Regions from separate parts of the Salininema proteolyticum genome, predicted to be linked through region 3. Evidence: riboswitches for the same ligand, from Rfam matches in the RefSeq annotation. Region 3 holds a riboswitch; each other region holds the start of a gene.
The links. A riboswitch is a leader RNA that binds a small molecule or an ion and turns the genes downstream of it on or off. The one in region 3 is predicted to bind cobalamin.
Positions count from the first base shown of each region.

Region 1: another riboswitch for cobalamin. It lies ahead of ACFTE1_RS04330 (ABC transporter substrate-binding protein); the one in region 3 lies ahead of ACFTE1_RS07170 (CbtB domain-containing protein).
Region 2: another riboswitch for cobalamin. It lies ahead of ACFTE1_RS18835 (acyl-CoA thioesterase); the one in region 3 lies ahead of ACFTE1_RS07170 (CbtB domain-containing protein).

Region 1 covers NZ_JBHUNX010000001.1:903,691-910,718, reverse strand. Annotated here, with positions in the region: gene ACFTE1_RS04340 (ATP-binding cassette domain-containing protein) at 1-723, shown strand, start outside; gene ACFTE1_RS04335 (ABC transporter permease) at 720-1,574, shown strand; cobalamin riboswitch at 1,655-1,834, shown strand; gene ACFTE1_RS04330 (ABC transporter substrate-binding protein) at 1,853-2,851, shown strand; gene ACFTE1_RS04325 (FecCD family ABC transporter permease) at 2,855-3,904, shown strand; gene ACFTE1_RS04320 (ATP-binding protein) at 3,990-7,007, opposite strand.
Region 2 covers NZ_JBHUNX010000001.1:4,083,796-4,090,823, reverse strand. Annotated here, with positions in the region: gene ACFTE1_RS18845 (trypsin-like serine peptidase) at 1-2,739, shown strand, start outside; gene ACFTE1_RS18840 (hypothetical protein) at 2,763-3,896, opposite strand; cobalamin riboswitch at 4,088-4,283, shown strand; gene ACFTE1_RS18835 (acyl-CoA thioesterase) at 4,387-4,830, shown strand; gene ACFTE1_RS18830 (hypothetical protein) at 4,859-5,764, shown strand; gene ACFTE1_RS18825 (hypothetical protein) at 6,411-6,992, shown strand.
Region 3 covers NZ_JBHUNX010000001.1:1,524,245-1,531,272, reverse strand. Annotated here, with positions in the region: gene ACFTE1_RS07190 (ABC transporter ATP-binding protein) at 1-170, shown strand, start outside; gene ACFTE1_RS07185 (ABC transporter permease) at 167-961, shown strand; gene ACFTE1_RS07180 (MFS transporter) at 1,124-2,305, opposite strand; gene ACFTE1_RS07175 (class I SAM-dependent methyltransferase) at 2,509-3,234, opposite strand; cobalamin riboswitch at 3,418-3,639, shown strand; gene ACFTE1_RS07170 (CbtB domain-containing protein) at 3,668-3,853, shown strand; gene ACFTE1_RS07165 (CbtA family protein) at 3,862-4,653, shown strand; gene ACFTE1_RS07160 (histidine phosphatase family protein) at 4,650-5,231, shown strand; gene ACFTE1_RS07155 (cobalamin biosynthesis protein) at 5,228-6,160, shown strand; gene ACFTE1_RS07150 (cobyric acid synthase) at 6,157-7,028, shown strand, end outside.

The sequences.
Region 1 (7,028 bases), 620 kb from region 3:
AGCCTCACCGGCCAGTACGCGTCGCTCGACGAGGACCTCACCGGCAACGAGAACCTGGTCCTGCTCTGCCGCCTCGCCGGATACGCCAAGCCCGCCGCCCGCCGCCGCGCCGGAGACCTGCTCGACGCCTTCCGCCTGACCGACGCGTCGGGCAAGCTCGTCAAGACCTACTCCGGCGGCATGCGCCGCCGCCTCGACATCGCCGCCTCCCTCGTCAACACGCCCGAGCTGCTCTTCCTGGACGAGCCGACCACCGGCCTCGACCCGCGCAGCCGCAACCAGGTCTGGGACATAGTGAGGACCATCGTGGACGGCGGCACCACGGTCCTGCTCACCACGCAGTACCTGGAGGAGGCCGACCAGCTGGCCGGCCGCATCGCCGTCATCGACCACGGCCGGGTCATCGCCGAGGGAACGCCCGGCGAGCTCAAGTCCAGCGTCGGGGCCGGCGAGATCCACCTGCGGCTCACTGACCCCGGCCAGCGCGACGAGGCCGCCCGCGTGCTCGGCGCGATCCTGCCCGGCCCCGTCCAGTACGACGACGACCCGCTGGCCCTCACCGCCCTCCTGAGCTCCGGCAGCACCGCTTCCCAAGGCGCCGACGTGCTCACCGCCCTCGCGACCGCCGGCGTCGGCGTCGGCGACCTCTCCGTCGGGCAGCCCAGCCTCGACGAGGTGTTCCTCCAGCTCACCGACACCGCCGACACCAAGGAGAACCGATGACCACCACGGCCGAGAAGACGGCGGCCCCCGCCCTCTCCGACACGCCGCAGCGCGCCGAGATCCGCGCGCTCCTGGCCGGATCCGAACAGGACACCGACCCCACCGCGTGGGGCTCGGTCCGCGCCTTCACCTGGCGGGCCCTGCTGCGCATCAAGCACGTCCCGGCCCAGCTGGTGGACGTGACCATCTGGCCGGTGGTCATGCTCGTCCTCTTCACACTCATGTTCGGCGGCGCCATCGCCGGCACCACCGGCGACTACATCCAGTACCTGCTGCCGGGCATGCTCGTGATGACGATCGTCATGATCACCATGTACACCGGGATCTCGGTGGCCAACGACAACTCCAAGGGCGTGTCCGACCGCTTCCGCACCCTGCCGATCTGGCGCCCGGCCCCCATGGTCGGATTCCTCCTGGCCGACGCCGTCCGCTACACGGTCGCGGGCGCCTTCATGCTCGTGACCGGCCTGATCATGGGCTACCGCCCCGAGGGCGGGGCGGGCGGAGTCCTGCTCGGCACCGCGGTCGTCCTCGCCTTCTCGTTCTGCGTCTCGTGGATCTGGACGTGGATCGGGCTCATCGTGAGCAACGAGAAGACCGTCATGTCCATCTCGACGACGGTCCTCTTCCCGCTGACCTTCCTCTCCAGCATCATGGTCGACCCCTCGACCATGCCCTCCTGGCTGGAGCCGGTCGTGGCCAACACCCCGATCAGCAATCTGGCCGACTCGGTGCGCGGATTCTTCACCGGAGAGTTCGACGCGACGGCCACCCTGCTGACCGCCGCCTGGTCGGCGGCCCTGCTGGTCGTCTTCGGCTCCCTGACCCTGCGCGCCTACAACCGCAGCTAGCGGTCGCCCGCCCGAGGAAACCGGGACTGAGGGACCTCACAGGGGCGGGACACCGGTGTCCCGCCCCTGTGAGGTCCCTTCTACGCTGAGGGTGCCGCGGTGACGGGAATCCGGTGCGAATCCGGAACAGTCCTCGCTACTGTGAGCGGGTGCGGCTCCACCTCAGGCCACTGGGACTCGGTCCCGGGAAGGCGGTGGAGCCGGGAGGGCAGGCCCTCCGGCCCGCGAGTCAGGAGACCGGCCGCGGAGACCGGAAACCACGAGGCATGGAGAGACCCTTGACCAAGACCCGTACCCGCCCCCTGCTCACCGCGCGCCCATTGAGGCTCCGCGCGATTCCCGGCGCCGCGGCCGCACTGGCGCTGCTGGCGCTGACCGCCTGCTCCGACTCCGAACCCGGCGGGTCCACCCACGCCGCGGCCGCCGTCGACAACTGCGGCTTCGACGTCTCCGTCGACTCCCCGCCCGAACGCGCCATCACCATGAACCAGGCCGCCACCGAGATCATGCTCGCCCTCGGCCTCGAGGACCGCATGGTCGGCACGGCCTATATGGACGACGAGATCCATCCCGACCTGGCCGAGGCCTACGAGAGCGTCCCCGTCCTCTCCGAGGCCTACCCCTCCAAGGAGTCCGTCTACGACAAGGAGCCGGACTTCGTCTACGGCTCCTACCCCTCCGCCTTCGAGGACGAGGCCGCCGGTGGCCGCGACGAGCTCGACGGGCTCGGCATCGCCTCCTACCTCTCCCCCGCCGGCTGCGCCGAGGAGGAGACCTCACTGGACGACGTCCGCACCGAGATCCTCCAGATCGCCGACGTCTTCGGCGTGCCCGAGCGCGGCGAGGAGCTCGTCGCCGAACAGGAGGCGACCGTGGCGGAGGCCGCCGAGTCCCTGAAGGACGCCGATCTGTCGGTCATGTGGTGGGACAACGCCACCGACGTCCCCTCGGTCGGCGCCTGCTGCGGCGCTCCGGCCGCGATCATGGACGAGCTGGGCGTGGACAACGCCTTCGGCGACGTGGAGGGCAAATGGGGCGACGTCACGTGGGAGTCGGTCGTGGACCGCGACCCCGACGTGATCGTGGTGGTCGACGCCGAGTGGTCCCCCGCCGCCGAGAAGATCGAGCACCTGGAGTCCGACCCGGCCCTGCGGAGTCTGGACGCGGTGAAGGAGGGGCGCGTCGTCTCGATTCCGTTCTCCGCCACCACTCCGGGTTTCCGCAACGCGCAGGCCGTAGCCGACCTGAGCGCCTCCATCGGCGCGGCCGTGGAATAAGCCGTGGCGGTGGCACCCGTCAAGCGGGGTGCTCCCGGCCGCGGCTGGGTCCACTTCGCACTCGCGGCGGTCCTGCTCCTGACCGTCTCCCAGGCCGTCGCCATAGGCCCGGCCTCCCTCACCCTGTCCGAGGTCTGGTCCTCGGCGGCCGACGGCGTCGGCCTGCGCTCGTGGGGATCGACGGCGCTGCAGGCCCACATCGTCTGGGAGCTGCGGCTGCCGCGCGTCTTCACCGCCGGGATCGTCGGGGCCGGGCTGTCCCTGGTCGGCGCCGTCATGCAGAGCCTGACGCGCAACCCCATGGCCGACCCCTACCTCTTCGGCGTGTCCTCCGGGGCGACGCTCGGCGCGGTCTTGGTGCTGGTGGCCGGGGTCGGTTCGGGGACCCTGGCGCTGACGGCCGGAGCCTTCATCGGCGCGATGGCCGTCTTCGCCCTGGTCGTGCTGTTCTCGACCCGGCGGGGAGCGCTCGCGCCGGGCCGGATGATCCTGGCGGGCATAGCGTTGAGCCAGTTCTGCGGCTCCATCACGTCCTTCGTCATCGTGTGGGTGGGCGACCCGCAGCGGACCCAGTCGGTGACCTACTGGCTCTCCGGCTCCATGGCACGCGCGCGCTGGGACTCCCTGGCGGCGGTGGCCGTGGTGTTCTTCGTGGTCGCGGCCGTGTTCCTGTCGCATTCGCGGTCGCTCAACGCCTTCGCGTTCGGGGAGCAGACGGCCGTGGCCCTGGGCGTGTCGGTGAACCGGACGCGCTGGGTGCTGATGGCCCTGGGCGCGCTGCTGACGGCCTCGCTGGTGTCGGTCTCCGGGGCGATCGGCTTCGTGGGGTTGATCCTGCCGCACGCCGTGCGGTTCCTGACCGGGCCCGACGAGCGGCGCCTGCTGCCCGCCGCGGCGATGGCCGGGGCGGTCTTCATGATCTGGGTGGACACCCTGGCGCGCACGGTCTTCGAGCCGCGCGAGATCCCGGTCGGCATCCTCACCGCGGCGGTGGGCGTGCCGGTGTTCATCGTGCTCATGCTGCGGCGCTTCCGCGAGGGCGACACCGTTTAGCGGAGAGCCCGGCGGCGGCCGGGCGTTCGGGCTCCAGCGCGCCGGGGGTCGGGACCGCGGGCGCGACGTCGTCGGGAGGGCGCGTTCACAGCCTCCAGGACGTCGGTTCGTCCGGCTCGTAGACGCACCGCGCCCCGGTCCGCACCGACTCCCTCAAGTGGATTCCCAGGTCGGGATGGAGCGACTCGATCTTCCTGACCGCGTTGCGGATCCTATTGGTGACGGTCTTGCGGGCGCGTTCGGCCGCGTCGCCGAGGCGGCGGCTGCGGCCGCCCAGCCCGGTGGCCTGTTTGAGGAAGCCGACCAGATCGCGCCGTTCCCGCTCCAGCCTCGCCGCCTTGCCCCTGTCCCCGGAGAGGGCCGCGGCGTCGATGGCCTCGTCGAGTTCCTCCAGCCGACGCCGGTACTCGCGCCGGGCCCTCTCGTCGAGGACGTCGTCGCCGCCCATCGACGCCGCCTGGACGGCCTCGGCGCCGCCCGCGGGATTGAGCAGGCGCGTCGCCGCGACAGCGTGTCCCGGGCGCCCCAGGAGGTGGTGGAGGTCGCGCAGGCCCTTGCTGTCGGGGACGTGCACGGTCGTTCCGGCGTACTCGAGCGCCCACATGCCGTGCTCCGTGCGGAAGGAGTTCTCCGCGAGCCCCTCACGGCCGGGGTCTTCGAGGGCGGAGAGCCGGGCGCGGACGGCGACCTCCCAGACGGGTATCTCCATGGCCCGGGCCGAGGCGAGGGCCTCTTCCAGGCGACCGCGTGCGGAGTCCGCGTCCCCGAGGACCGCGTCGAGCTCGGCGAGCCAGTAGAGCACCGGTCCGTGGACCGAGATGCCCCAGATGCCGGTGAGCCATTCCTTCTCGTAGGGCAGGAGCCCCTCCCTCAGCCGGCGGGCCCAGTCGAGGTCCTCCTCGGCCACCGCGACGCGCACGGCGAGTTCGATCCACAGCGCCTGCGCGGAGAGGTTGGCCGAGTCCTTGGGCATGGCGTCGAGGCGGGCGCGGGCCGTCGCGCTGTCGCCGCGGTCCATGGCGTCGGTGCCCTGGATGAAGTTCCGCATGGTGTTCGCGACCAGCGGGTGCCATTCCACGCCTTCGATGTCCGTGGGAAGCCCCTCGGCCCGGTCGAGCGTCCAGGAGAGGTAGTGGTGGAAGGTCGCGCCGAACATCGGCTCGTCGGTGTCGGCCGCCGCGGCCTCGGCCATGTGGTGCCGGGCCGTCGCGTAGTCCCCGTCCAGATAGGCGGCGATGAGCATGTCGACGTGGTAGGAGACCATCCAGCCTCCTCCGGCGCTCTCCAGGACGAGGTCCCCGAAGCGGCGCAGCTGGCGGCGCCACCCGGGATCGCCCTCCTCCAGCATGGCGACCCACTTCAGGGACTCGGCGTAGAGGCGGTTGTTCTGGTCGCCGACCTCGTCGGCCAGCCGGGAGAGCTCGTCCATGACCTGCCGCCTCTGGACGGAGGTGCCCGGCCCCCAGACCGAGGCGTGGACCCACCACAGGCCGTAGGTCGTCTCGAGGGGGTCTCCCCTGCGGCGGGCCTCGTGCAGGTAGGCGAAGGCGAGCGCCTGCACGGTCAGGGCGATCAGTTCGGTCTTCTCGTCCACGGCGACCAGCAGGGAGAGGTCGTCGGGGCGTTGCGGGGCCGTATTGCCCGTGAGGCGCCGGTGGGCCTCGCGGAGGTGTTCTTCCTTGTACCCGGGATCGTCGTCGGGAAGGGACAGCGCGGCGCGGGCGTACAGCAGGGGGTCGTCGCGGCGGGTCTCCTCGATGGTCCCGCGGTAGAGGTCCCACGCTTCGCCGCAGCGGTCCCGCCAGTATCGGACCGAGGCCAGCTCGATGGCCGCCACGACTCTCCAGCGCAGGTCCTCCGCGGTGCTGATGTCGTAGGCGCGTTGGAGGATCCGCTCGGTCTGGGCCGATCCGGCGGTGGTGACGGAGAAGCAGGCGACGGTGGTCAGCTCGCGCACGACCGTGGAGCGGTCGAGGTGTTCGCGCCCTTCCCAGAGGTGGTAGGCGTACTGGAAGGGCGGCAGGACCTCGGAGCGGTCGGGGCGGTTGGCCAGGGCCCTGGCTATGACGGCGTGGCGGCGGGAGGCGGCGTCGCGGCTCTCTCCGGCGAGGGACTCGCGGACGAGGTCGTGGGCGAAGGCGTACCTCTCCCCTTCGCGTTCCACGAGGTGCAGTTCGACCGCCTCGTCCAGGCTGGGGCGGGGGTCGAGGCCGCCGAGGACGTCCTCCAGGAGGCCGGCGTCGAACTCGCGTCCCAGGAGGGCGGCATGGGCGAGGACGTCCTTCAGGCCGTCGCTCATGAGGTCGATGCGCTGGTGGAGGGCGTCTCGCATGCCGGCGGTGACGGTGTCGAGGGAGCGTCCGGTGGAGAGGAGCCGGCCGGTCTGGTCGATGAGAAAGGGGTTGCCGCCGGTGCGGCGCCGGACGGCGGCGGCGGTGTCGGGGTCGACGTCGGAGCCGGAGGACCAGCGCAGGAGGCGGGCGGTCTGGTCGTCGTCCAGTCCGCCCAGGGGGATGAGGGTGGCGCGGGAGGCCAGGTTGAGGATGCGCGCGGCGGCGGGGCTGTCGGTGCGCACGGAAGTGTCGCGGTAGGTGCCGATGAGGAGGAGGCGGTCGAGCCAGGTGTGTCCGGCGACGAAGGCGAGGGTCTCCAGGGAGGCGTCGTCGGCGAAGTGGAGGTCGTCGAGGACGGCTATGACGGGGCGGCGTGCGGCGGCCGCGGAGAGGACGGTGACGAGGGCGTCGCGGAGGTCGAACTCGGTGGAGGCCTCCGGGCGGGTGCGGATGAGCTCGTCGACGGCCGTCTCGTGCCCGGCGGTGTCCTCGGCCCAGCGGCGGTGGTCGGTGCGGGTTTTCAGGGCGCGGAGGATCTGCGTCCACAGCCAGTTGGGAGGGACGGCGTCGGCCTGCCAGGAGCCGGCGGAGAGGAGGGTGGCGCGGTCGGCGTACTCGCCGGCGGTGTCGGTGGCGAAGGTCGTCTTGCCTATGCCGGCCTCGCCGGTCACGAGGACGAGGCCGCCGTGGCTGCGTTCGGTGCGGTCGATCGCTTGGCGCAGCATGCGGTCGGGATGGTCGCGGGTTATCAGTCGCCTGTCGGGAGCCACTCGACCAGTCTCCCTCAGGAC
Region 2 (7,028 bases), 2.6 Mb from region 3:
CTGCACAACCTCCTCGACCTCCGATCCCGCCGCGGCCTGCACGCGTCGGTCCGCCTGCTTCTGCTCAGCCGCACCGACATCGAACTGGACACCCTGTTCGGGGGCCCCGGCCTCCCGCCCACGCCCGAGACCGGCTCCCTGGCACTGGAACCGTTCGACGACACTACCGCTCAACAGGTACTCCGCGCGGCGCGTGCCTCCTACGGCGAGATCCACGGCCGCGAACAGGCCGTCGCACCGGCCTCTCCCACCGAGTTCCGACTCCCGCTGGAGATTCTGGTCGCCGCACTCCTCGAAGTCCAGGGCGACTCCGTCGACCAGGACGAACCCGGCGACCGGCGCGAGAACCTCCTGCGGCGGCTCGTCCACCGGGAGACCCGGCGCTACGGCCTGTACCGCGACGCCGACGGCAACGGACTGCCCCCGCAATGGCGGAAGTGCGTCGCCCGGCTCGCCACCGCCGTCACCCTGACCGAGCCCACACGGGAAGTCCTGCTCGCTCAGGCCGAACACCTCCCAGGCCTGGACGACCTGACATCCGCCGACCGCGAGTACCTGGTCGACGTTCTCTCCGGGCTCTACACCGTCGGCGAAACCGACGGCCGATTCCGGGCGATCGAACCGGACGCGGTCGCCACCGCCTTCGTCCGCCACCACGGCGACTTCGCCGCGATAGCGGCCGCGTGCCTCGAGTCCGGCGCGGTGTACGACGAGGAGGCCGAACGCATGGCCTTCTTCCTCGACATCCTCGCGGACGACGCCCCGGGATGCGTCGACGCGCTCGCCGCCGAGGTGGACGCCCTCCCCGTCGACACCTCGCGAAGCCCCGCGGGCAACTACCGTCTCTGGGGCACGCTGTCGGCCCTCGGCCGCCACGACCGCCTGGAGTCCGCCCTCATCCGGCGCCTGCACGCGGTGGAGAAGGAACGCAAGGACCTCGACTCCCTCTACCTGCCCTGGTACGTTTTCTTCGCGATGCGGGCCACCGCGGACCTCGTGGAACGCGGCGACCGCGACAAGGCCGAGGAAGTGCTGGAGTCCGCTGTCTCCGTGCGGGATCGGTACCGGAGAGAGGGAGGCTTCGACGAGTCGCGGGAATGGCTCCTCCAATTGCTGGTCGAAGAGGTCCGCTCGCGAAGCCCGCTGGGCGACCGCGAGAAGTCGTCCGCCGCGCTGGAACAGTGCCTGCGAGCCGTCGAGCACGCGGCGGACGCGGGCGACGCGGACCTTCCCGAGCTGCTCCAACTCGTGGACTTCATGCACACCGCCCTGTCCGGAAGCGGACACGCCTCGGACGCCGCGCACCTCTCCGCGGCCATGGTCACTCTGGTCGCCAAGTGCGAATTCCCGTCCGAGGACGACAAACGCCTGGCCGTGGCGCGAAACCAGCTCCAGTACGCGGTCGACCTGGCGCTCGCGCGACGCCATGTGATCGCGGTTCGGGCCCTTCTGGACAGCCTGGAGCTCATCGAGGACATGGAGGAGGACGATCGCGTCTTCGACGTCAAGGCGCACGGCGAGGCACTGCTGTTGCTCACCGCCACCCGCGTGTCGCCGGAACTGTCCTTCGACGAGGTGGCGGCGCGGGCGGCCCATATGGGCGCCCGGGGGTCGGCGGAGGAACGGTGGGGAAGCCCGGGGTTCCTGTTCCTCGCCATGGCCCTGGCCGGCGTCGCCGAACACAGTCCCTCGGCAGACCGCGAGAGACGCGAAGAAACGGCCCGGGGCGCGATCAGTTTGACCTTTTTGGCGCGAGATGCCCACCGGCACGGCCTGAAACGCCTTGACAGGCAGATCGCGCGCTTCGACGGCCTGATCGAGAGCATCCTCGACTCGCAAGGCACGCCCGCCGACCTCCACGGAGCGGACCGAAAGGAACTCGAACGGGCCGGACACCAGCCGCAACCCGGGTCGGAGGGCCTCGGCTTCCCCGAAGAATGGCGCTCGCGCAACGAGTTGCGGAACAGGGCCTTGACCGCCATCATCGCGACCGTCGTCGGATCGGCGCTCATCCTGATACCACCGTTCGAGCAGGAATACCTGTACCGCCTGCAGAACACGATCCCCCTCCTGTGCATCGTCGTCGTGATCTGGAACGTCTGGTTCAAGAGGCCCTCACAGTTCCGGCAGCTAGCCGACGAGCTCAAGGCGATGAACGAGGACATGGAGGAACTCAACGCTTTCACGAGGCGAAGCTCCAAACCGGGAGAGGAGGACGGCCCCGCATCGTTGCTGCGGTCGCGTCCGCCCGGGTTCGCGGAGCGCCTGTTGCGGAAGAACCTGACCATCACCGACTACCTGGCCGGCGACCACTTCGGCGTGCCGTTGAACGAGGCCTGGCCGCTGGAACGGCGGCAGGCGGCCTACACCCGGTGGGTGGTCCGGCTGGGGCCCGTCAGCTACTTCGCCGTGTACGCCCTCGGCGTGGCGGCAGTGCCGTTGACGATATTCGGCGGATTCGGAATCCCCGCGTGGTTCGCGTTCGCCTACCTGCCCTTCTTCCTCCTGCACCTTCTCGTCGGTGGGAACCTTCCACGGGTGCGGCGCCTCCGCCAGAGCGGCTACTCGGAGCGGGCGGCGCAGATCATCTTCACCGTAGGGGCGTCGGACGGGGAACGCCGGGCGTTCGACCACCGCATGTTCCACTTCGCCGGACGCCTGCCGATGGTGCCGATCGTGATGACCGGGTTCGCCGTCGTCTCCGTCGCCAAGCTGGTCGAGTACTACGCCGGAGTGTGACCGCTCCGGTCGGCGCCCCTATCTCAGTCGAACAGCGCGAAGGCCCTCTGCGGGACGGCCCCGTCGCCGAACGTCAGGAAGGCCCCGCCCGCCGCGAACCCCGACGCCCCGGGAGCGGCCGCCAGCGCATGGACCCCCACCGCCGAGTCGGCATGTGGATTCCAGTCCCGCAGCCCGCCCGAAAGGTCCACGGCGAAGAGCTTCCCCCGCCGCACCTTGCCCGCGTAGCACTCGCCGACGGCGGGCGCCTTCATCCGGCAGACGCGGTCGAAGTGGCCCCCGGCGACGACGGTGTCCCCGTCGACGGCCACGGCCTGCAAACCGCCGTCGGCCGCCACCGACCACTTCAACCGCCCCGACGTCGAGTAGGAGACGAGGCTGCCGCCACGCCCGTCGACGGCCAGGTAGAGCGATCCCTCATGGACGGTCAACTGGTACGCGAGGGCCGTCAGGCCCGGACGGAAGGAACCGTCGGCCCGCCCGGTCTCCCGGTCGACGGCGGCGAAGTGCCGCAGCGAGGAGTCCCCGTCGACGGACCGGAACGCGCCCACGGCGTAGAGGCGATCGCCGTCCGAGGCGAGGTCGCGGATCGCCCCGTCCTCCACCGACGGCGTGAACGCCTCCACGGGCGCGCCCGAGTCGGCCGACACCGCGGCCAGTCTCGGGGACGGCTCGCCCGCGACCTGGCCGAACCGGCCGCCCAGGTAGACCGTGTCGCCGGCCGGCTCGATCGCGAACACCGCCCCCGAAGGGCGGGGCCGCCAGCCCGTGTCGACCTCGCCGGTGGCCAGGTCGAACCGCGCGGCCTTGGGCAGGTAGTGCCCGTCGATCCGGCGGAATTGCCCGCCGATGTAGAGGTGGTCGCCGGTGGCGGCGACCTCGTGCACGGTGCCGTCGATGTCGGCGCGGAAGGGCAGGAGGCGGCCTGTCGCGGCGGACACGGCCGCGAGGTGGTCGCGGCGGCGGTACACGCCGTCGGTGTCCAGGCCGTGGGTGAACTCTCCGGCGGCGAAGACCCGGTCTCCCGCGTAGGCGACCTGGAGGACCTCCCCGTTGAACGACGCGCTCGCGCGGGGCGCCTCCTCGGCCGCGGACGCGGGCGAGGCGATGAGGACCGTGGCCAGGACAGAGGTCAGAGCGATCAGAATGCGACTCATACCTCCCGATTCTGGTCCACAAAGTCCGGCAGTGGTGGGAGGCGACGCGTGTCCGAGCGAATTTCAACCGTTCGCGCCGGCCGATCCGCCCGGACGGCAGACCGAGACCTCCCGTTCCCAGCGCGCTCTGCGGGGCGCCCCGGCCCGCGCGACCGACGAACGTCATATTGTCCCTCCCCGCCCGCCTGGATAGACTCGGAGCCACCGGCGGTCCGACGACGGACTGAAAGAGGGAATCCGGTGGGAATCCGGAGCTGCCCCCGCAGCGGTCAGCGGGAACGACCTCCGCCAGAGGCACTGGGCTGAAGCCCGGGAAGCGGCGGACAGTAGGACTGCTTCGTGCAGGCGCCCGCGAGCCCGAAGACCTGCCGCCGGTGCGTGCGGAGATCCCGTACGCCTGACGACTACTTCGAGGGGAAGCAAGTTGACCTCCATCGACACGCTCGCGGCGAAGCCTGTCCGCGAATCAGAGCTGACACTCTCGCAGATCATGAGCGACCACGAGACCAACCTGATGGGCACTGTGCACGGCGGGATCATCATGAAGCTGGTCGACTCCGCCGCCGGGGTGGTCTCCGCCCGCCACTCCGGGGGTTACGCGGTGACCGCGACCATGGACGAGATGGCCTTCCTGGCGCCGGTGCGCGTCGGCGACATCGTCCACCTCAACGCCCGGCTGAACTGGGCGGGCGAGACGTCCATGGAAGTCGGCGTCCAGGTGACGGCCGACCGTTGGGACTCCTCGGTGCCGCCGGTCCACGTCGCCACCGCCTATCTGGTCATGGTGGCCGTGGACGAGGCCGGCAAACCGCGCCGGGTGCCGCCGGTGACGCTCGAGACCGGCGATGACGAGCGCCGTTTCAACGAGGCGGAGATCCGGCGTCGCCACCGACTGGCCAAGCGCGCGGAGATCCGCGACTCCCGCAAGGGCTGATGTCGTGCCCTGCTGAGAGAATGGGGCCATGGAGCCTGAAGACCTCTCCCAGTGGGGCTTGCACGCCTTCGCCCTCGGGGCCAGGAGCACCCCGCACGATGTCGTGGGGATGGACGGCAACGGCGTCCTCCTCAACGCCCTGAGGTACTGGAGCACGGCGGAGGACCTCCGCCGAAGGGGGTTCACGGCGGTGGAGAGCCGTCTGCGGCTCTTCGAGCTCTACCGCCTGGTCCACCGTGACGGGGACCGCTTCAAGGTGTCCTTCCCCGTTATCGGAGGCGACGCGACGGGCCGCGTCCGGAGTCGCTCGGGGGAGATGGCCAGGGAGCTCGCGGCCCGGACGGGGGACACCGTCGCCGCCATGGCGGAGGAACTCCGCGAGGACGGCTTCCCGAATCATGTGTATCCCGTCGTCTTCGGCTATGCCGTCGACGGCCTTCTCTGGGACGGGCTTCGCCGGGAAGGGGCGGTGCCGGACACGGGTCTCAGTGTGGAGCGGCCGTTGTGGAACGGCGCCTTCTGGGCGGTGTATCCGCCGCGTGAGGGAGCGGCCGGAGTCAACGAGGAACACCGCGAAGGCCGGACCCTCGTCATAGTCTGGACGCGGGAGACCGTGCCCGCCGTTCGCGAGAGCATGGCTTCCGGAGAGATTCGGCGTTGGCGCGAGGGCGGCGAGCTCCCCGTGCCCGCGATCGGGCCGTCGCACCGGCTCCACGGCCTCGCGGTCGAGCTCTGCGCTCCTATCGCGCAAGCCTTGTCGGAGGAACCGGTCTTGGACGGCCTGGGCGACCTCGACCATCGGGAGTGGACCCTGGTTCTCGCGCACGAACTCGTCTGGGACCTCATGGAAGCCTGGACGGACGAGGGGCTTATCGAACCTTGGCGGCCCGACGGCGGGATCTCCCAGCTCGTGGAGCGCATTGACGGTGAATGATTCCGGTGCTGCCGCGGGGGCCGCCCGCCATACGTCCATCCGCGATGACGAGATTCCGCGATTTGACCCGATGAGGGGCCGCCGCTTCCTCTACGCTTGGTGACCCCGGACTCCATCCAGGGAATTCCATCCCCCGTTCGAGTGAAGCGACACAGTCTTCGCCGCATAGAAGGTCTGTCGGCATGTCGACAGGCTTCGGGCCGTAACCTTTCCCGGGTGTTAAACGCGACACGAGCACAGTTACTCGGTTTACGAATGGCCCCTGGGGGATCGGGCGGAAACCATACGGCCATACTGCCTTTCCGTCCTGCCTCGATATCTTTCTACGCAAAAGTAGTAATGGACTGATCACTACTGAACCCCCTGGCCGTCAGGCACATTGGGCTAATGTGACCGAATACGAAGACGGCTTGCGTCGTCGTTTCGCCACTGCTACAGTCGATTTCCGTGGCGGTCCGTGGGCGCCACGTCGGGGATTCCACGCAAATGCCCTTTCCCTGTCGTCCGGAATGGCGGGCGCGGCGGCAATCAGGCCCCACAGGGGCCTTTCCACGAGATCTCAGCACAGGACAAGTCAACCGATGTGGGATACGGGAATTCACTCCACTCGGGTGGCGCGTGGCACCCCGGTGGAGAAGGAGGACCGTTGTCGACCGCAGGCATCAAGACCCGCAAGTCCCTGTCCCAGCGCGCCCGCAGGGCCCGCGAGCTCTTCGGAATCCGCCGCCACCCCGACGCCGTCAGGATGGTGCGCGACTATCCTGGACTCCTCCACGGCGCCAACCTGCTCCTCGGCAGGGGCGAGTCCGACCGCCCGCATGCCCTCGCCTACCGCTACCACTGGATGCCGGGCTCGGACATGGCCGAGGATCCGCCGCACCTCTTCATCTCGCACAACGGGCCCGTTCCGCCCACGGCGGGCACCCCGCTCGCGCTGATCAGGCCCGCGGCGTACTCGCGCCTCGATGACGCCGCGACCACCCATCTGACCATCCTCGAGATCGCGGACCTCGGACTCGAACTCGACCTCGGGTTCGGACGCTCCTTCGCGCCGCGCTGGGAGATGATCGTCCCCGCCGGCGCCCTCTGCGACGGGGAGGATCGGCGCGCCCAGGAGATCCTGCTTTCGCCCTACCTGCTCCACCTGGACGTCGACCGGCTCCGCCGCACCGACCGTCTTTCCTATGAGGATGCCCTTCGGCAGCTCTCCCGTTTGGAGCAACGGTGACCGCCTCTCGCGGTCGCGCCTCCCGCCTCAGCGGAT
Region 3 (7,028 bases):
CGAACACGCTGCGGATTCCCAGCGACGGGAGCATGCCCGCGCTGCGCGCCCTGCTCGACCGCCTCGACGCGGCCTCCATCGAGGTCGACGAACTGTCCATGCACACACCCGACCTGGACGACGTCTTCCTGACGCTGACCGGTCAGCCCCACCTGGAGAAGACACCATGAGCACCAAGGCCCACCCGATCCGCGACTCGGCGACCATGCTGCGCCGCAACCTCGTCCACATCAAGCGCTACCCGTCCATGACGATCCCGCTGCTCGCCACGCCCGTATTGCTGCTGGTGCTGTTCGTCTACGTCTTCGGCAGCACCATGGGCGACGGACTGCCCGGCGCCTCCGGAGGGCGCGCCGACTACCTCGCCTACGTCGTCCCGGGCATCATGCTCATGACCGCCGGGACGGTGGCCCAGGGGACCACGATCTCGGTCTCCAAGGACATGACCGAGGGCATCGTGGCCCGTTTTCGCACCATGTCCATCTCACGGGGCTCCATCCTCACCGGACACGTCCTGGGCTCCACGATCCAGGTGGTCGCCGGCATCGCCGTCATCCTCGGGGTCGCCGCGCTCATGGGATACCGGACGGAGGCCGTCGGCCTCGACTGGCTGGGAGTCCTCGGGAGCACCGCCCTGGTCGGCTTCGCGCTGGCCTGGATCACGACCGCGATGGGCGTCATCAGCAAGACCCTGGAGATGGCCGGCACCATACCGATACCGCTGATGTTCCTGCCAATGCTGGGCAGCGGTTTCGTGCCCACCGACACGATGCCGACGGGACTGCGCTGGTTCGCCGAGTACCAGCCCTTCACCCCGATGACCGAGTCGCTGCGGGGCTTCCTCACCGGACACCCCGACACGGCCGCGACCTGGGCGACCGTCGCCTGGTGCGCGGGGCTGGCCCTCATCGGATACCTCTGGTCGCGCGCCAAGTTCGAGAGCGCGTCGACCGTGGCCTGAATGACTTGACGGGAAACAGGAACGGGTCCGGGCGGCGCGCGGGAGTGCGGGCCGCCCGGACTTTTCGTGTGCGCGAGCGCATGCGGGTCCGCCGGGTTGGAGGACGACCTCGCGAAGATGGACTCTCCGTGTGCACAGGAGTCCGGGGCCGTCGGTGTGCGGTCAGGCGCGGCCCGGGCCGCGGGAGGAGCGGACTCGCAAGTGGAGTGCGGCGGCGATGACCAGCACCCCTGCCGCCGCGAAGGCCCAGCGGACGCCGAGGGCGTGGGCGATCCATCCGGCGAGCAGCGCCCCCAGGGGAAAGAGCGCGGTGGCGACGGTCTTATAGGCCGCGAGGATCCTGCCCCGGAGCTCGTCGGGGATCAGGCGCATCAGCACGGTCATGCTCGCCACGTTCCAAACGCCGGCGGTGAAGCCAAGGATCGCGGCCGCGATGAGCGCGGCGGATACGGACGCGGCGAAGGCGTAAAGGGCGAACCCGCCCACTTTGACCGCGACGGAGAGGACCGCGAGCGTTCCGGCCCCCATACGCTCCAGGAGCCTTCCGGCCAAGTAGTTTCCCTCGATCATCGCGGCGGCGCCCGCCGCGGCTAGGAAACCGTAGGCGGCGGGCGACATTCCGAGCTCGTAAAGCGCCAGGACGGGCAGGACTCCCGTCGACATGCCGGAGGCGAAGTTCGTCATCCCGACGGTGGTCACGAAGGCCGCGACGACCGGAGTCCCTTTGATCCAGGCGAGTCCGGCATGGAGGTCGCGCCTGAGCGGTTCGGCACGGCGTTCCGGCTCTGAGTCCGGGAGCCGGCGGACGAGGTGGGCGGAGCACAGGAAGGCCGCCCCGGTGAACAGGAATGCCGAGGGGCCCTTCCAGGCGAGGAGGGCGGTGGTCGCGGGTGCTCCGGCCAGGCGGCCGATTCCGTTCTGGGCCATGCTGAGGCGGGCGTTGGCCCGGCCTAGGCCGTCGGCTCGGACCAGGGCGGGCACCAGGCTGTTGAGGCAGCTGTCGGAGACCGTCTGCAGGGCGGTCATGGCGAAGGCGCCGATGAACACGGCCGCGAGGGACAGGTGTCCGGTGAAGAGCAGGGTCGCGAGGGCGAACGCCAGGACGGCGCGGACCAGGTCGGCGGTGAGGAAGAGGCGGCGGCGAGAGTGGCGGTCGACGAGCGCGCCGGAGACGAGTCCGAAGAGGACCCACGGGAGGAAGGAGCAGGCGGCGACGGCGGACACGAGGCGGGGGTCGTCGGTGAGACGGGCGGCGAGGAGGGCGAACACGGCCGTGTGGCCGGTGTCTGCGAAGCGGGTGAGTACGGCGGCGCAGGTCAGGCGCCGGAAGGGATCGGAGAGCATGGGGGGACCTGCCGGGAACGCGTGAACGGAGAGGACTGTCGATATGAGGGTATCGACGGCCCTCTCCGACATGGGTGCCGGGACAGGGTGCGACCAACCCACGGCCGTCCGGCGCCAGGGAAGGACTCGAGACAGTGGGATTCCACCCGACGGCCGTACGCCCCTGGGGAGGTCTCTCCGTCCGAGGTGGCGGGGTACCGGGCTCAGCCGGCCGTCAGACGGAAGGCGTAGGCCTTGTAGGGCAGGTCGATCCTCTCCCGGCCCTTGAGGTCGGGGTGGGTGTCGAGGAGCCGTTCCATTCCCTCGTCGAGTTCGGCGCGGCGCTCGGGGGTGCCGTCGATGTAGTAGGAGCGCGAGCGGACCAGTGCGACGAGCCCGCGGCGGGTCACGGGCAGGGCGAAGCGGAAGACGGCGTACTCCTGGTCGGGGAACTGGGGCGCGAAGTAGTCTCCGGCGGTGGCGAGGGGCGCGACGTACTCGGCCGAGGACCAGCCGATGATCTCCGACATGGCGGCGACCCACTCGTACTCCTCGTCGCGAACGTTCCAGACGGGGGCGAAGACGCCGCCTGGCTTGAGGACGCGGCGGAACTCAGTGAGCGCCTTTTCCTTGTCGAACCAGTGGAAGGCCTGTCCGGCGGTGACGGCGTCGAGGGACGCGTCGGCGAAGGGCAGGTCTTCGGCCGGGGCCTCCTCCCCGCGGGCCCCGGGGTGGTTCTCCCGGAGCTTGGCGAGCATGCGCCCGTCGGGTTCGACGGCGGTGACGGTGTGTCCCTCGGCGAGAAGGCCGGCGGTGAGCTTGCCGGTCCCGGCTCCGACGTCGGCGACGGTGAGGGGCTCGGCCCCCAGCATGTACCGGACGGCCTCGGCGGGGTAGGTGGGGCGGATGGAGTCGTAGAGGTCGGCCTCGGTACCGAAGTTCTGGGTCATCGTCGTCCCTCTCCTTTGAGCGGTTCTGGACGGGGTTCCGTCTCCACAATTCTAACAATACGTACGTACTGTTTGCAATAGGAAAATGGACGCGGGCGAAATGAAAAGTCCTTTGAAGACCCCTCGCAGGGGCGCCTAGCTGGTGTTGCGCGAATGGCTCACGTTCGCTCGGGCCGTGGGTTTACAGTGCGCGAGCCGGTGTGTAGAGTGATCTCGACTCTAGATAGCGGTAGTCAGGAACGCGGTGCGAATCCGCGGCGGTCCCGCCACTGTATTCGGGGAGTCTCTCGCTCCGGGCGCCTCAGGCGTCCGATCGGACAGAGAATAGCCACTGGGAGACCGGGAAGGCTGAGCGGGGGACGGCGATCCGATAGCCAGGATACTGACTCGCTGTCCCGATTCTCGGGGACGAGGTATTCCCCGTGGAGGAAACATGACTGCCATCAGCGCTGCGGCGGCTTCGCCCCGCCGAATTCTCATCACCGCCCTCTCCGTCGTCCTCTTCGCGGCCGTCCTGTACGCCGTGGGCTTCGAGCAGGGCACTCTCACCGGCGGCACGCCCTGGCTCCACGAGGCCTTCCACGACGCCCGCCACCTTCTCGGCTTCCCCTGCCACTAAGGGGAGCCATGACGATCACCGACTACCTCCGCCGGGGACTGGCGGCGGGACTGCTCGCTGGGCTCCTCGCGGGCCTCTTCGCCTGGGCGGCCGGGGAACCCGCCGTCCGCGACGCCATCGAACTCGAAGAACAGGCCTCCGAACAGGAGGCCGCGCACGACCATGACGCGGGCTCCGAACAAGAGGCCGGCGCCCACGGACACGACGAAGGGGAACTGGTCTCCCGGCCCGTGCAGGAGGCGATGCTCCCGGTGGCCACCGGCCTGGTGGGCGCCGCCTTCGGCGGCGTCTTCGGCCTCGGCTACGGACTCGCCCGCCGGCGCATGGAGACCGCTGACGAATGGGCGGCCTCCTGGAAGGCCGGCGCCGCCGTCTACGGCACCGTCGTCCTCTTCCCCGCCCTCGCCTACCCGGCCAACCCGCCCGCGGTCGGAGACCCGGGCACCATTGCGAACCGGACCGGCCTGTTCACCCTGTCGCTCGGCATCGGCCTGGCGGCGCTGCTCGTCCTCTGGGCGGTGGCCCGTTTCCTGCGCTCGCAGCACTGGTCGCGGGAGGCCCGCCAAGTCGCCGTGGGCCTCGCCGCCGTGGTGGTTCTGGGCGGCGCGTGGTTCGCGCTGCCCGCGCCCGAATCGGCCGGGGACTTCCCCGTCGACGTCATGTGGAACTTCCGGCTCTCCTCGATGGGCACCCAACTGATCCTGTGGACCGCCCTGACCGCCGTGTTCGCGTGGTTGAACCTGCGCGCCTCGCACAAGGCCGCGGCCGGGACCGAGAAGAAAGCCGAAGCCGCCGCATGAGCCGTCGCTCCACCGTCCACCTGCTCCGGCACGGCCCGACATCGGCGACCCGCCGGAGCCTCTTCGCCGCCGACGAACCGCTCGACGCGAAGGGCCGCGACCTGGTCGCCGACTGGTGCGGAAGGCTGGAGGCCGACCGGGCCGCCTCCTCCCCGCTGCGGCGGTGCCTGGAGACGGCCGAACTGGCCGGGCACGCCGACCCGGTCGTCGACGGCCGGTGGAGCGAGCTCGACTTCGGACAGTGGAAGGGCCTGAGCCTGGCCCGGGCCGCCGAACTTTACCCGGACGACATGAGCCGCTGGCTGGAGGACCCCTTCGGCGTCTCCCCGCCAGGCGGGGAGACCTTCGCGCAGTTGAAGGAGCGGGTCGAGTCCGCGATGCGGGACCTCGCGGCGACCGGCGAGACCACTCTCGTCGTCACCAGCGCCGGACCGATCAAGGCCGCCGTGCTGTCGGTCCTGGAGGCCCCGTCGACGTCCCTGTGGCGCATCGACCCGATGCCCGGGAGCGTCACGACCTTCACCGCGCACGATGGAATCTGGTCGCTCCGCGCGCTCAGCAAGGAGCCCGTGCGATGAGGGCGGCCGGCATCGCGCTCGGCGCCCTCGCCGACGCGCTCTTCGCCGACCCGCGCCGTTTCCACCCCGTGGCCGGATACGGGCAGGCCGCGATGCGGCTCGAACGCGTCCTCTACGCCGACAGCCGGGCCGCCGGCGCGGTCTACACGGCCGTCGCGGTCGGCGTTCCCACGGCTGCGGTCTGGATCCTCCAGCGCCGCGCGAGCGGAGGCTGGACCGTCGTCCTCACCGCCGCCACCGCGTGGGCGGCCCTCGGAGGCCGCTCGCTGTTGCGCGCCGCCGACGGCGTCGACCGTCCCCTGGAGGTCGGTTCGCTCTCCCGGGCCCGCTTCGCGCTGCGCTCTTTGTGCGCCAGGGACGCCGCCGAGCTGGACGGAGACGAGTTGGCGAAGGCGACGGTGGAGTCCTTGGCGGAGAACACCTCCGACGCCGTCGTCGCTCCACTGTGGTGGGTATTCGCGGCGGGACCGGCGGGGATCGCCGCCTACCGCGCGGTCAACACTCTCGACGCGATGGTGGGTTACAAGACGTCCCGCTATCGGAACTTCGGCTGGGCCTCGGCCCGGCTGGACGACCTGGCGAACGTTGTCCCGGCAAGGATCAGCGCCGCCCTGGCCGCCGTCCTGGCACCCGTGGCGGGCGGCAGCACGGCCGAGGGGCTGCGGGTCTGGAGAAGAGACGGGTCCCGACACCCGAGCCCGAACGCGGGCCAGGTGGAGTCGGCCTTCGCCGGCGCCCTGGGCCTGCGGCTCGGCGGGTCGGTCAACTCCTACGGCGACGCCGAGGACTCCCGTCCGGCCATGGGCGACGGAAAGGCCCCGGCGCGAGAGGACATCAAGCGCGCCAGGAAGCTGTCGTGGGCCGTGGGCGCCGCGGCGGCCGGGCTCGCGGTGGCGGGAGCGCTCATGACGAGGAGGCGGAAGCGATGAACCGAGGACTGACGGGAAGCCTGCTCGTGGCCGGAACGACGTCGGACGCGGGAAAGAGCGTCCTCGTGGCCGGGCTGTGCCGCCTGTTCGCGCGGCGGGGCATCTCCGTGGCGCCGTTCAAGGCCCAGAACATGGCGCTCAACGCGGCGGTCACGCCCGAGGGAGGCGAGATCGGCCGCGCCCAGGCGGCCCAGGCCCACGCGGCGGGCGTCGAGCCGCACGTGGACATGAACCCCATCCTCATAAAACCCACCGGCGAGCGCCATTCGCAGGTCGTCGTGAGGGGGAAGGCCGCCTTCGAGGCCGGCGCGCGCGACTACCACGGCAGGAAGAAGGCCCTGCTGCCCGTGGTGGCGGAGTCCTTCGCGAACCTGGAGAACAGTTTCGACCTCGTCATCGCCGAGGGGGCCGGGGGCGCGGCGGAGATCAACCTGCGGCCCTTCGACCTGACGAACCTGGGGCTGGCCCGGGAGTGCGGGCTGCCGGTCGTCATCGTGTGCGACATCGACCGCGGCGGCGCCTTCGCCGCCCTGTACGGCACTCTGGCGCTGTTGGAGCCCGAGGACCAGGCGCTGGTCTGCGGTTTCGTCATCAACCGCTTCCGGGGCGACCGGGCGGTCCTGGATCCGGGCATCGAGCAGTTGGAGATCTTGACGGGGCGGCCGTGCCTGGGCGTGGTCCCGCACGTGGAGGGGCTCATGGTCGACGCCGAGGACTCCCTGGCGCTCGACCGTTCGCGGCCCTCCACTCCCCCGCTGGGGCGCGACGGGATCGACGTGGCGGTGGTGCGCTTTCCCCGGATCTCGAACTTCACCGACCTCGACGCGCTGGCCGCCGAACCGGGTGTGCGCGTGTCCATGACAGCCGA